One region of the Chryseobacterium sp. PTM-20240506 genome, then DNA from elsewhere that is predicted to be linked to it. Evidence: riboswitches for the same ligand, from Rfam matches in the RefSeq annotation. Region 1 holds a riboswitch; the other holds the start of a gene.

Region 1 (6,889 bases):
GGATTGCGTCATTTCTGCCAGATTTCCGAATTTACCCGTTCCCAGAAATAGCCTTGATTCGAAACTTCTTCCTGCAATTGTTAGTATATGATTCATTTGAAAGATTTTATAAATTCATTAACGACAGACGGCCTGCCTGTAATTTGTCCGGAGACAGCAACTCCATGGATTCCAATTTCCTGTAATAATTCTACATCTTCAAGACGTACACCTCCAATTGCATAGATTGCAGGAATTTTAACCGATCTTTTTTCTAAATCCCGGATCAGTTGCTGATACCCTTTAAAGCCCAGTACCGGACTTAATTTCTCCTTTGTCGGTGTATACCGCAATGGCCCCAAACCGATATAATCACAAGATTCATCAATTCTTTGCAGGACGTCCTCTAATGTATTAGCTGTTCCCCCGACTATTTTTTCAGGACCCAGAATTTGTCTTGCCTGAGTGATTGTATCATCATCTAATCCTAAATGGACACCATCAGCATCTACGAGTTCTGCCAAATGTATGTGATCGTTAATAATACATATTGCCCCGTATTCGGTACATTGTAATTTTGATTTTTCACACAATTCAAAAAGCTCTTTCCCAGGCGCGTTTTTCCAACGAACCTGCACCCACTTTACACCGGCGTCCAGAGCCCTGTAAATATTCAATTCCTGTTCTTCTTTTGTATTTCCCTGGGAAATATATTGTAATTTTTCTTTGACCAATTTCTACCTGTTTTGATAATTATATTCCAACATTCTATTCCTGCACTGATTAAATGCCTTTACAGGTTGCTCATTCATCCAGATCCCTCCCAGCAAGGCAAGACCTTCTGCTCCCGATCTCAGTGCTATCTCCATGTTTTCCTCATAGATTCCTCCTAAAGCAATAAGTTTCACATCATGATTATTCCGAAGTCCTATCCTCTCCAAAACCTTAGAATGTTCTCCATATCCCGGTTTTGAAATGCTTGAGAAAAATGGACTGAAAAAAGCATATTCCCAATTGGGCTCAAGAGCATTAAAACAAATGATATCATGTACCGATGTAGAGATTACCGAACCTTTTGCACGCCATGAATGCAATCCATTAATACGGTCCTCTTCTCTGAAGTGTATTCTTGAAATGCCATATTCTGCTGCCAGGTCAAAATAACCGTGCATTACCAATCGATGACGGAATGATGCATCGATCTGATCCAAGAAAACGATCATTTCTACCTCAGTGATAAAAGGTTTCCTGATATGAAATAATTCCAGCCCATCCTGAAACATCTTATTGACACATTCTGCTTCATTGATTAAAATGTTTTCAGGACTTATGACAATGATCATAAATAAATTTCCTTTCCGTTCTCGATAAACTCCTGTGATTTTATCATCATCCCCATTTCAGCGGATTCCCGTATTTCCTGAGTAATTTTCATGGAACAGAATTTAGGACCACACATGGAACAAAAATGCGCAATCTTTGCTCCCTCTGCCGGTAATGTTTCATCATGATATGCTTTTGCCGTTTCAGGGTCCAGGGAAAGATTAAACTGATCTTCCCATCTGAATTCAAACCTTGCTTTACTCAGAGCATTATCTCTGTACTGAGCACCTGGATGTCCTTTTGCCAAATCCGCAGCATGTGCTGCCAGCTTGTAGGTAATAACCCCGTCTTTCACATCTTTTTTATTGGGTAGTCCTAGATGTTCTTTAGGGGTAACGTAACAAAGCATTGCACATCCAAACCATCCGATCATGGCAGCTCCGATTCCTGAAGTTATATGATCATAGCCCGGTGCAATATCTGTTGTTAACGGCCCTAACGTATAGAAAGGTGCTTCGTGGCACTCTTCCAGCTGCTTATCCATATTTTCTTTGATCATATGCATCGGAACATGACCGGGACCTTCAATCATTACCTGTACATTGTGTTTCCAAGCAATCTTCGTAAGCTCTCCTAAAGTCTCCAGCTCTGCAAATTGTGCAGCGTCATTAGCATCTGCAATAGATCCCGGACGAAGTCCGTCACCTAAAGAAAAAGCTACATCATATTTTTTCATGATTTCACAAATCTCTTCAAAATGCGTGTACAAGAAGTTTTCTTTGTGATGATAAAGACACCATTTAGCCATAATAGAACCTCCGCGCGAAACAATTCCCGTTACTCTATTAACGGTAAGGTGAATATATCTGAGCAGCACTCCTGCATGAATGGTAAAATACGAAACGCCTTGCTCAGCCTGCTCGATCAGGGTATCTCTAAATACTTCCCAGGTAAGATCTTCAGGAACTCCTTTCACTTTTTCAAGTGCCTGATAAATAGGAACAGTTCCGATAGGTACAGGACTATTTCTGATGATCCATTCCCGTGTTTCGTGAATATTTTTTCCTGTGGAAAGATCCATAATAGTATCCGCACCCCATCTGCATGCCCACACTGCTTTTTCGACCTCTTCATCGATACTGGAAGAAACAGCACTGTTACCAATATTGGCATTTATCTTTACTAAAAAATTCCGCCCTATAATCATCGGTTCACTTTCTGGGTGGTTGATGTTATTAGGAATGATTGCCCTTCCGGCAGCAATCTCTTCTCTTACAAATTCAGGAGTAATCTTATTTTTAGGAGTTCTTGCCCCGAAATTGTTCCCGGCATGCTGGGAAGACATTTCTTTGGAAACAAAATCAAGCTGTTCTATTCTTTGGTTTTCACGGATGGCAATGTACTCCATTTCAGGAGTAATGATCCCCTGTTTTGCATAGTATAACTGGGTTACTTCTTTTCCTTCCAGAGCGACTTTTGGCTTATGGTTATAAGAAAAACGTAATTCATCCAGTTTCGGATCTGCCAAACGGGCTTTCCCATATTCGGACGATATTCCGTCGAGAATTTTTACATCTCCCCTTTCCAGTATCCATTGCTCTCTTATTCTTGGAAGTCCTTTCTGGATATCGATCTGCGAATTTTCATCCGTATAAGGTCCTGACGTATCATAAACCGTGACAGGAGGATTATTCTCCAATGTTCCATTGCTGAGCTTTGTAGGGCTCAATAGGATTTCGCGCATAGCAACCTTAATAGGATGAATGCTTCCTTCAACATAAATTTTCTTTGAGTTCGGAAATGGCGAACGCGTAATTGAATGTGCCATAAAATTATTGGGGTTTTACGAAGATTAGCCGCCCTGTGTTGCGGTAATAATTAAAATTGAATCCTGGTCCTGAAGTACAGTATTCTGCCAGGAGGAAATGGGAATAATACGATTGTTTAAGGCAACAGCGATTCCTTTTTTGCGGCCGGGTGCCTCCAGAGCCATCAAAGCCTCCAGGTTTTCCGGTGGAATATCGAAAGTTTTCCGTGTGTGATTGATTATAAGTTCCATTCCAAGATTTTTGTTATAAATCACTTTAGGAATGGCTATAATTGTACAATAGAAATGTACAGCAAAAAGTCATCTCACTTTTCCCTACGCTGGTATGATCCAGATCAGGTTCAAAGGGTAAAGTCTCAGTCTGCTTGTGAACAGACACCCCTAAAGTATGGGACGAAGTTAGTTATTTTTTCAAAACAGGCAAAATGATTTCATTAAAAACAAAAAGACCATCTGCTTTTAGAGGGTCTTTTGTATGTTTAATAGTATAATGTTAAGATTAACTTTTATATTCAGACTTATTCTTCGCATGCTCTCCATATGGCATCATTTTGCGGAACAGGAGCTACAATTCTGATCTCTTCTTTGGTCACGGGATGGATGAATGTAAGCATCCGTGCATGAAGATTGATTCCTCCATCCGGATTGGACCGGGGTGCTCCATATTTCAAATCACCTTTTATTGGAACTCCAATCTTGGAAAGTTGAGCCCGGATCTGATGATGTCTTCCTGTTTCCAGATCAATTTCAAGAAGCATATAATTGTCCAGGGTTTTAATAACATTATAAGTTAAAATTGCCTCTTTCGCTCCATCTGTTGCCTTTGGAAAAACAATGGCTTTATTATTTTTCTCATTTTTCTTTAAATAATGAACCAGCCTCTGGTGATGCGGAATCATTTCTTTAGCAACAACAGCCCAGTATGTTTTTTTAATTTCCCTGTTTTTAACCATCTGGGTAAGACGGGAAAGGGCTTTTGAGGTTTTGGCATAAATAACCAAACCTGATGTCGGACGATCTATACGATGAACCAAACCGAGAAAAACATTTCCCGGTTTAGCATCTCTTTTCTTTATAAAGTTCTTTATTGATTCTAATAACGATTCATCACCGGTCTTGTCACCCTGTACAAGCTGACCGACTTTTTTATTTACAACCAGGAGATGGTTGTCTTCATAAGCAATCTGCTCCTCCATTTTACATTTAATTAATCTGTCGTCTGTTCGACAAAGAAAGAATAATCCCTGCAAGAAGCCCAAGTGTTTTCATTGCAGCCAGCCTTGATTCCAATGGAAGAAAAGCGCCAACAATACAAAGACCTGCGGCAGCATACATTGGATATACAAAATTTCTGTTAGACAGAAAAGGAGCTTGAATGGCAAAACTTATTCCTATGACGATGTAAAATACCCTTTTCGAGAGAATATCATTAGTTTCCGGTGAAAAGAAATTGAACCATCCTACGGCAAGGCAGATCAATGCGATAACGGAAATAACTCCTTGTATAGTCTGTTGATTATCTCTCATTAATAGCTTTCTTTTTCATTAGGAAAGGTAACCTCTTTTACATCTTTTACATATTGTGCAACCGCCCCTGTGATTTCACTGTAAAGATCAAGATATCTTCTCAAAAATTTTGGACTGAACCCCTGGTTCATTCCTACCATATCATGATAAACCAAAACCTGTCCGTCACAGTCAGGGCCTGCTCCGATTCCGATTGTCGGAATCGAGATACTTTCAGATACTTTTTTAGCCAAATCTGCCGGAATTTTTTCTAAAACAACAGAAAAGCACCCTAATTCTTCTAAAAGCTGCGCATCACTGATCAGTTTCTCAGCTTCTGCTTCGTCCTTCGCTCTTACTTTGTAAGTTCCGAATTTATAAATAGACTGAGGGGTTAATCCTAAATGCCCCATCACAGGAATTCCTGCATTAACAATTTTCTTGATTGATTTTGAAATCTCTTTACCGCCTTCAATTTTCACAGCATGGGCACCGCCCTCTTTCATCATTCTCACGGCAGACTCTAATGCTTTTTCAGGATTACTCTGATAAGTTCCAAAAGGAAGGTCAGCAATAACGAGAGCTCTGTCTACTCCACGTACAACGCTTTGAGCATGATAGATCATCTGATCAAGAGTAATAGGCAGCGTAGTTTCAAAACCTGCCATTACATTGGCTGCAGAATCTCCTATCAAAACAGCATCTACTCCTCCTGCATCTACCATCTTTGCTGTAGTGAAATCATAGGCTGTAAGCATTGTTATTTTTTCCTTGTCGAACTTCATTTTACGCAAGGTTTCAGTCGTAACTTTTTTTATTTCAGAATGAACAGACATAATGTATCTATATTTTAAAAGTTAAAAAGTCGGCTTCCGCCGACTTAAATTTTTTTTATGATTTATAAAACTACGTGACCTAGTTTCATTAGTTTGTCGTGGTTGAGGATCTTGATGTTTCTTCCGTCCACTTCTATCAGATCATCCTGTTTGAATTCGGAAATCAGACGGATAGCACTCTCGGTAGCTGTACCGATGATATTGGCAATTTCTTCTCTTGTTAAAGAAATTTTGATAAACCCTTCCGGATCTACTCCTAATTTCTGTTCCAGAAGCAATAAAATTTCAGCCAATCGCTCTCTTACGGTTTTTTGAGCAAGGAAAGTAATCGTGTTTGAAGATTCTCCTAATTCATAAGCTATTTTCTGAAGCATTACGAAAGACAATTGAGAATCCACCTCTAAAAGATACATAAATACATCTGCAGGTAGAAAAGTACACTCAATATCAGTCATTGCTTCAGCTTTAGCCTGAAAATTTTCTCCGCAAAGTAAAGAACGGTAGCCAATAATATCACCTTCTTTGATAAACCTTAAGATCTGATCTTTTCCAAAGGCTCCGGATTTAGAAAGTTTAGCAGCACCATTTTCTAAAAAATATACTCCCTTTGGAGTTTCTCCATCTTCGAAAATAGTATCGTGTTTCTGAAATTTTAATTTCTTTTTTGTGCTAATGTATTTTTCAAAATCTGCGCTTGAAAGTCTTTCCTTAAAAGATTTATCATTAAAAACTCTGGCGAACCTCTCTTCAATTGCAATCTGTTGTTCCTGCGACATTTTAATATGACATTTATCACAAAAATAGAACATTTTAACTCGATAAACAAAAAAATTTGTTATAATTTTGTACCTCAATAATTTATGAAGGTGAGCGAGAACTGTTTCCATTGTGGTCAAGGCATAGAAAAAGAACGAATTCTTTTTGATGAAAAAATTTTTTGTTGCAACGGTTGCAAGTCAGTTTACGAAATTCTGAATACCAACAATCTAAGTAATTTTTATGAACTGAATAAAAGAGCAGGAATTCGTCCGGACGAAAATTCCTCTCAGTTCGATTATTTGGACACCCCGGAAATTTTTGAAAAAGTCACCGATTTTTCAGAAGGCAATACAAGCCTTGTGACTTTTAAAATCCCTGTAATCCACTGCTCATCTTGCATCTGGCTTTTGGAAAGCCTTCATACCCTGAACGACGGCATTAAATATTCACAGGTCAATTTTACCAGAAAGACCCTACAGGTTTCTTTCAACCATAACGATCTAAAACTAAGCGAACTCGCTAAATTTTTAACCAACCTCGGATACAAACCGGTCATTAGCCTGGAAACGGCAGAGAAAAACGTGGATCATCTTGATAAGTCCCTTCTTGTTAAACTTGCCATTGCCGGTTTTGCGTTTGGGAATGGAATGTTCCTTGC
Region 2 (6,889 bases), 1.2 Mb from region 1:
CATCGTAGAATAATGAGGTAATCGTTGAGGTGTCCTGATGTCCGCCTTTTAAAAGAATGCTTTTGCAGCCCAGACCTTTGATCAGTTTTCCTGCTGCATAAAGGTCTTCAAGCGTTTTCACCTCCATGCTGGCTAAAATTGCTGCTTCATCCATATTAGGGGTAATCACATCTGCAATAGGGAAAAGTTTTTCTGTAATAGCGATAATAGTCTCTTCTTCTATTAAGCGATGTCCACTTGTCGCGACCATTACCGGATCGAATACAATAGGAATCTTTTTATATTTACCGAGTGTTGAAACGATGGTTTCCACAAGCTGGGAAGTATGGACCATTCCGATTTTGATTGCATCAGGAAAAATGTCATCTAAAATAGCTTCGATCTGATCAGCTACTGCTTCTACAGGAATTGGATATATCTTTCTTACTCCCTGGGTATTCTGGACCGGTAAAGCAGTTAACACCGATGTTGAAAAGCATCCCAGGGAAGAGGCGGTTTTAATATCAGCCTGGATGCCAGCCCCTCCGCTTCCGTCGAATCCTGCTATCGTTAATACGGATGGATATTTAAATTTTTTCATTTTACAATTTCATTTTTGAGTTCATAAGCTGCTTTTTGAGGATCATCAGCACCGCATATTGCAGAAACTACGGCAATACAGTCCGCTCCCGCGTCCATAATAGCCTTGGTGTTGGTTAAGTTGACACTGCCAATAGCAACAAGGGGCTTTGAGGTCAGTTGCCTTATTTTTACTATTCCTTCCAATCCCCATTCAGTAACTGTATCTGATTTGGTAGTCGTGCGGAAGACCGGGCTGATGCCCAGATAGTCTGATGCTGCAGTCTGATCATTTTCAAGCTGATCGAGATATTCAATGGAGTAACCAATCATTTTATTGTGAATGAGTGGCTGCTCCCTCAAATAGACGGGGCTTGCATCGGTATTACCCACATGGATGCCTGCCGCATTTACTTTTGTGGCCACTTCTACGTTGTCATTAATAATCAGTGGAATATGATGTTTTTCTGTAATTGCTATCAGTTGTCTGGCTTTTTGGAGGAATTCATCGGGAGAGCTGTTTTTCTCTCTTAGTTGTATGATATCAACGCCGCCTAGAATAGCTTGCTCTGCAACCTTTAAAAAGTCTCTTCCGGGACAATCTGCCTCAGAAATAACAAGGTAAAGCTGGTAAGGAAAAGGATGTCTATTCATTATCTTTCATACTTGAGATGACTGAGAAACTCCTCTTCGGTAATAGTATATAATTTATCAAGAAGGTTAACCTGAAGGCTTCCAGGACCTTTACTTTCCAAAACAGCCAGTTCACCTGCGATACCCATTAATGCCATTGCGGCCGCAGTTGCTTCAAAGTACTTTTCGGTAACTCCTGAAAAAGCACCAATAAGGGCAGTTGCCGAGCAGCCTAATCCGGTAACTTTGGTCATTAAATGATGCCCGTTACGGATAAAGGAGGTCTGCTGTCGGTCAGTAATAATATCTGTAGCTCCGGAGATACAGACAATCGTATCGTGTTGATTGACGAGATATTGGGCGGCATTGATCGCTTCGTCACTTTTTGCTGTGCTGTCAACTCCTTTTGTAACGATTGTGTTTGCTTTAGCCAAAGCAATGATTTCTGATGCGTTACCTCTGATTACAGTCGGCCGGTACGGTAAAAGCTGGTGTAAAATCTCATCACGGAAACCCGTTGCGCCGGCACCTACTGGGTCTAAAATCCACGGTTTTTTTAATGAATGGGCAGCTTTTGCGGCTATTATCATTGACTCTGCCCAATATTCATCCAGCGTACCTATGTTAATAACGACTGAATGTGCAATACTGACCATTTCATGAATTTCAGATTTTGCATGCGCCATGATAGGAGAAGCTCCCACAGCCAAAAGGGCATTGGCTGTATTATTCATCACCACGTAATTGGTGATATTGTGTACAAGGGGGGATTGCTGTTTTACGAGCTGTACTTGTTTCCAAAGATTTTTATCCATTATTATTGATTAAATAAATAGCTTCAGGAAAAAATCCAAAACAAAAGTACATTGTAAAGAATGTCTTTTTGCTTTTCCCTACGTCGGTGTAAGCCGTATCAGGTTCAAAGGGACTCTCTCAATTCTTCTCAGAATACCCCTAAAGCATAACAAATGTAAGAAAAATATCAGATATGGCCTTATCATTAATTAGTAACCCAAACCTTTTATCTCTCTACCAGCTCCTTTACGCTTTCTCCGTAATAATCAATTTCCGATTTATTAATTTTGATAAGCTCATACCACTTTCTGAAGGCTCCTACAAATACAATAAGCATCAAGACCATCGCAACCACAGCAAGTGTTGCCAGTAAGTATTGCCCTTTGGGAATATAAATGGAGGTAACCTGGATATAACCAGCCCAGAATGTGATCCCTGCCATGAACACACCCGGTATAGCTGCACACAAGGCATATTTGCCTCTGTTTAACCGTATGAGCATTGTTGTACAGACGATCAGTCCACAGGCAGCAAGCAGCTGGTTGCTGATCCCGAATAATGGCCAGATACTACTGACGTTTCCTGTAAATACGAGATATCCCCATGCAAAAGTGAAGATCAGACTGCTGATAATAATCCCCGGGGTCCAGTTTTTGTCATTGAATTTCGGAATTACAGAACCCAGCATTTCCTGTAAAAAGAAACGTCCTACTCTTGTTCCTGCGTCAATAGCCGTAAGAATAAAAACAGCTTCAAACATGATTGCAAAATTATACCAATAAGCCATTAACTGATCCATATAGGGGATCTTATTGAATATATGAGCCATTCCCACAGCCAGAGATACAGCACCTCCGGTTCTGCCATGAAGATCGATCCCGATTTTCTGTGAAAAATAATCAATATCAACTCCGTGTAAAGAAGGATGAGCAGCCAGAAATGCATCATAAGAGTCTTTCGGAGTGTTTATGGCAAAATAATCTCCGGGCATTAATGTACATGCTGCGATCAATGCCATTAGGGCAACAAATCCCTCAACAAGCATTGCTCCATATCCTACAAAAAGAATTTCCCTTTCTTTATTTAGCATTTTAGGCGTTGTTCCGGTTGCTATAACAGCGTGAAAACCCGAAATAGCACCACATGCGATAACAATGAAAATGAATGGAAGGACAGGTCCTCCGATCACGGGTCCGCCACCGTTTACAAACTGTGTAAGGGCAGGCATCTGTATCGTGGGGTGGATCACAATTACTCCGATAGCAAGCATGATGATAGTTCCGATTTTCAGGTATGTCGACAGATAATCCCTTGGGACCAGCAGCAGCCATACCGGTAGAACGGATGCCAAAAAACCATACAAAGGAATAGCTATAGAAATGGTGGTGATATCCCAGGAGAACAAATTATGCATGGTTTCATTCTGCATCAGGTTATGCCCTCCGATAATACCCGCAATAAGAAGGACTCCTCCTAGGATACTGGCAAAAGTGACACTATTTTTGCGATAGCGCATAATCAGACCCATAATGATGGCAATAGGCATTGTAATCACTACGGTAAATAATGACCATGAGGCTTCGTGCATAGCATTGATACACGCCAACGATAGTCCTGCCAGCGTAAGAATGAGAATGAATAAAATGGCAAACCCAGCTACTGTTCCGGTTGTTTTTCCAATTTCTTTAGAAGCAATGGTTGCCAGACTCTGGCCTTTATGCCTTACGGATGCGAACAAAACGACCATATCATGAACACCACCTCCTAATACACAGCCTATCAGAATCCACAATGCTCCGGGAAGGTATCCGAATTGTGCGGCAAGAACAGGCCCAACCAATGGTCCTGCAGCTGCAATTGCAGCAAAGTGATGTCCGAAAAGAACGTTCTTATTAGTTGCAACATAGTCTTTACCATCCGCAAACTCCAATGCAGGAGTCGTATTTTTGTTATTAAGACGTAATACCTTATTGGCGAGAAAAATTCCATAGATACGATATGCTATGGCGAAAATAAGGAGCGATGTGAAAACTAAAGTTAAGGCGTTGATGTTATTTAGGAAATCCATATCGTCTTGATTTTTTATGAATAAATAATTAAATTTTTTGTTTAATTTATTTTGAATAATTTAAACAATGGCCAAGTTAATTATTTTGTAAATAAAAAATAAGAATATGTATACTAATCTAGCAAATTAACAAAACTTGAAAATAATTACTTATTTAATAGTCTGATAATTAATATTTTATATTGTTATCCGTTTGAGTTAACTATAATTTATTGTTAGTTTAGAAATATATTTCATTTCAACATTAATGATTGCTGGGCTTAGTCTTTCTCTGAGAAACAATAAAATCTACCATTTCATCAACAAGCTGATTAAGGTAGTTTTTATCGGTGGTTCCGAAGCCGTGTATACCATCTTCTACGATAGTCAGTTTATTTTGTACTTCATTTTCTTCAAGTTTTCGTTCCAGTAGTATCGATTGTTTGAGAGGTACAATTTTATCCTTATTTCCTTGCAGAGTTAGGGTTGGGGTTGCAAGATCAGCATAGGTTACCGGTGAAAGCGTTTCAAAGTATTTGATGACTTTCTTCTTGTCTTTTTTGATGTCGTATCCTGAAATTCCTAAGATCAGTTTTCCCCTTAGATCAACAATTTTCTTTGAAAAAAGGCTAATAAAAAAGGCACCTACATTTCCCACACGGGTATGTAAAAGTTTATTAAGATCAGTAGGCCCGAAATTATTGACTACATAATTTACTTTTGCAGAATAAGATGAGAGCTCAGGTGCTCCGACGAATTCATTATCTTGCGTATAGGCAGCCAGCAATGAAAGATGCGCCCCGGCAGACGCCCCGAAAAGTCCTATATTGTTGGTATCAAAGTGATATTTATCTGCGTTCTTTCTGACCCATCGTATAGCATCCTTAGTATCCTGGATAGGATTTGGAAAATGGATATCTTTATTCACTAAAGTATAGTTGATGCTGATTACAGTATATTCCTTTTCTACCAGCTTGAGAATAAGGTTTTCTATATAGGAATCTGCGTGAATGATCTTATCACCGCCGACCCATCCCCCTCCATGGACATAAATAAGCACAGGATGTTTTTCCGCAGAGGTTGTTTTTGGGCTGTACATATCCAAAGCTATTGAACCTTCCTTATTGGTTTTATAGAAAATATCTTCTGATGAAATGGTCCTTTCTTTTAAAAGACTGCTTTTTGGGGCTTTAGGCTGAAGCTGATTCTGGGAAAAAGCGACAGGGGAAATGCTCAGAAGTAAAATAAAAAACAGGTTTACATAAAACCTGTATATTGTAATATTGCTTTTGAATGATGCCATATAATTTTTGAGAAATTGGTTATTTTACTAACTCCTCAAAAAGTTTACCAAAAGTTTTTTCAAGATCTTTGGATTTTCCAGGATGAGGCCTTGATGTTTGTATAACGGAACTTCTTACCGCTGTTAACCAGCGAAAACGCTCGGGAATATCAAGCAGGGCTATTGGTCCACCATCCTTATCTCCATTGGCAATCTTTTGAAAACTTTGCAGGTTCTGAATAATGTCTTCATAGTCAAGTTTGCTGTGCATAAGTCTGAATTTATCTGGGCATAGATAAAAATCTACACGAATGAATTTTTCTTTTTTTGAAAACATCACGAGGCCTATATTGAAAAATTCTTCTCTTTCAACCTTAGGTACCAGACGTATTACGGCATATTCGTATATTTTATCCTCTTGCATTTTTAGCTTCGTTTACAAAGATTTGTGAATTTTCTAGCCTTGTTTTCATAAATTGGAAGTACACCTCACGAATTTCTTCAGGACTTTCATCCGCATCGTTCCAGTGTAGCCAATCTTCGGGAATCAGATTTACAATTTCCCGGAATACTTTTTCATTTAAAACCTCATGTGCCCATTGATCGGCTTCATCCAGCATTTTAGCTTTGGGAAGAAGAACATGGTCTTTTACATATTTGAAAGGAGTCTTTGCCGCTGCATCAAAGTTTTGCCATGAGTGATGAAAATAAAAAGAAGCTCCGTTATCAATTACCCAGAGTTCCTTATGCCACATCAGCAGATTGGTGTTTTTATAAGTACGGTCGATGTTGGTGATGAATGCATCCAGCCATACTATTTTTGAGGCCAGTAGAGGATCGATGACTACACCCGGATCATATGTGATCGATCCGGAAAGATAGTGAAGTCCCAGATTCAGCCCTTCCGAAAATTTTAGCAAATCCTGAATTTCTTCATCAGCTTCCGTTCGTCCAAAATCTACATCCAGGTTTACAAAAACAAGCTCAGGAATTTTTAATCCCAAAACTTCTGTTATTTTTCCTCCTAAAAGTTCAGATATCAGCATTTTTACTCCGTGGCCGGCACCCCGGAACTTCAGGACATATTTAAAGTCATCATCAGCTTCTGCCAAAGCCGGAAGCGAACCTCCCTCTCTTAATGGAAGGATGTAGCGCATTACCGTTACTGTTCTTAAATCCAACATACCGCAAAAATAAGATTTTACTTTGTGTTTGTTCCTATTTTTAATATTTTTAGTTGAAATTATGTCAGCTATCAAAGTGGAAGAAATATTCTTGTGATAAGATGTTCTTTTCTGGCTGATTCTTTAAGAAGTGAGTATGGAAGTTATAAAAAAAGAGAATATTGTTATTTCAAATCCTGAAACAAAGGATTTTCTTGCAGATGCTTATTATCCGGAAAGTAAACGAAAATTACCACTGGTAATTTTTGTACATGGATATAAAGGGTATAAAGATTGGGGAGCATGGGGGCTTATGGCTGAAAAAATAGCAAAAGCCGGTTTTTTCTTTGTTAAGTTTAATTCCTCCCATAACGGGACAACAACAAATGATCCTCATAACTTCGGGGATCT

The links. Region 1 has a riboswitch for thiamine pyrophosphate ahead of thiS (sulfur carrier protein ThiS). Riboswitches for the same ligand answer to the same signal wherever they lie in the genome.
Region 2: it holds a riboswitch for thiamine pyrophosphate, as region 1 does, so the genes downstream of both, thiM (hydroxyethylthiazole kinase) here and thiS (sulfur carrier protein ThiS) in region 1, are expected to answer to the same signal.

What each region holds. Positions count from the first base shown of each region.
Region 1 is NZ_CP182581.1:2,892,563-2,899,451, forward strand. Features, by position in the region: gene ACNFU2_RS12755 (thiazole synthase) at 1-96, opposite strand, end outside; gene ACNFU2_RS12760 (thiamine phosphate synthase) at 93-713, opposite strand; gene ACNFU2_RS12765 (thiamine phosphate synthase) at 717-1,322, opposite strand; gene thiC (phosphomethylpyrimidine synthase ThiC) at 1,319-3,130, opposite strand; gene thiS (sulfur carrier protein ThiS) at 3,155-3,361, opposite strand; TPP riboswitch at 3,426-3,523, opposite strand; gene ACNFU2_RS12780 (RluA family pseudouridine synthase) at 3,649-4,326, opposite strand; gene ACNFU2_RS12785 (hypothetical protein) at 4,334-4,657, opposite strand; gene panB (3-methyl-2-oxobutanoate hydroxymethyltransferase) at 4,657-5,472, opposite strand; gene ACNFU2_RS12795 (Crp/Fnr family transcriptional regulator) at 5,535-6,248, opposite strand; gene ACNFU2_RS12800 (heavy metal translocating P-type ATPase) at 6,339-6,889, shown strand, end outside.
Region 2 is NZ_CP182581.1:4,133,214-4,140,102, forward strand. Features, by position in the region: gene thiD (bifunctional hydroxymethylpyrimidine kinase/phosphomethylpyrimidine kinase) at 1-580, opposite strand, end outside; gene thiE (thiamine phosphate synthase) at 577-1,212, opposite strand; gene thiM (hydroxyethylthiazole kinase) at 1,212-2,006, opposite strand; TPP riboswitch at 2,065-2,157, opposite strand; gene ACNFU2_RS18540 (carbon starvation protein A) at 2,213-4,054, opposite strand; gene ACNFU2_RS18545 (alpha/beta hydrolase fold domain-containing protein) at 4,299-5,336, opposite strand; gene ACNFU2_RS18550 (DUF3037 domain-containing protein) at 5,356-5,739, opposite strand; gene ACNFU2_RS18555 (HipA family kinase) at 5,726-6,499, opposite strand; gene ACNFU2_RS18560 (alpha/beta hydrolase family protein) at 6,636-6,889, shown strand, end outside.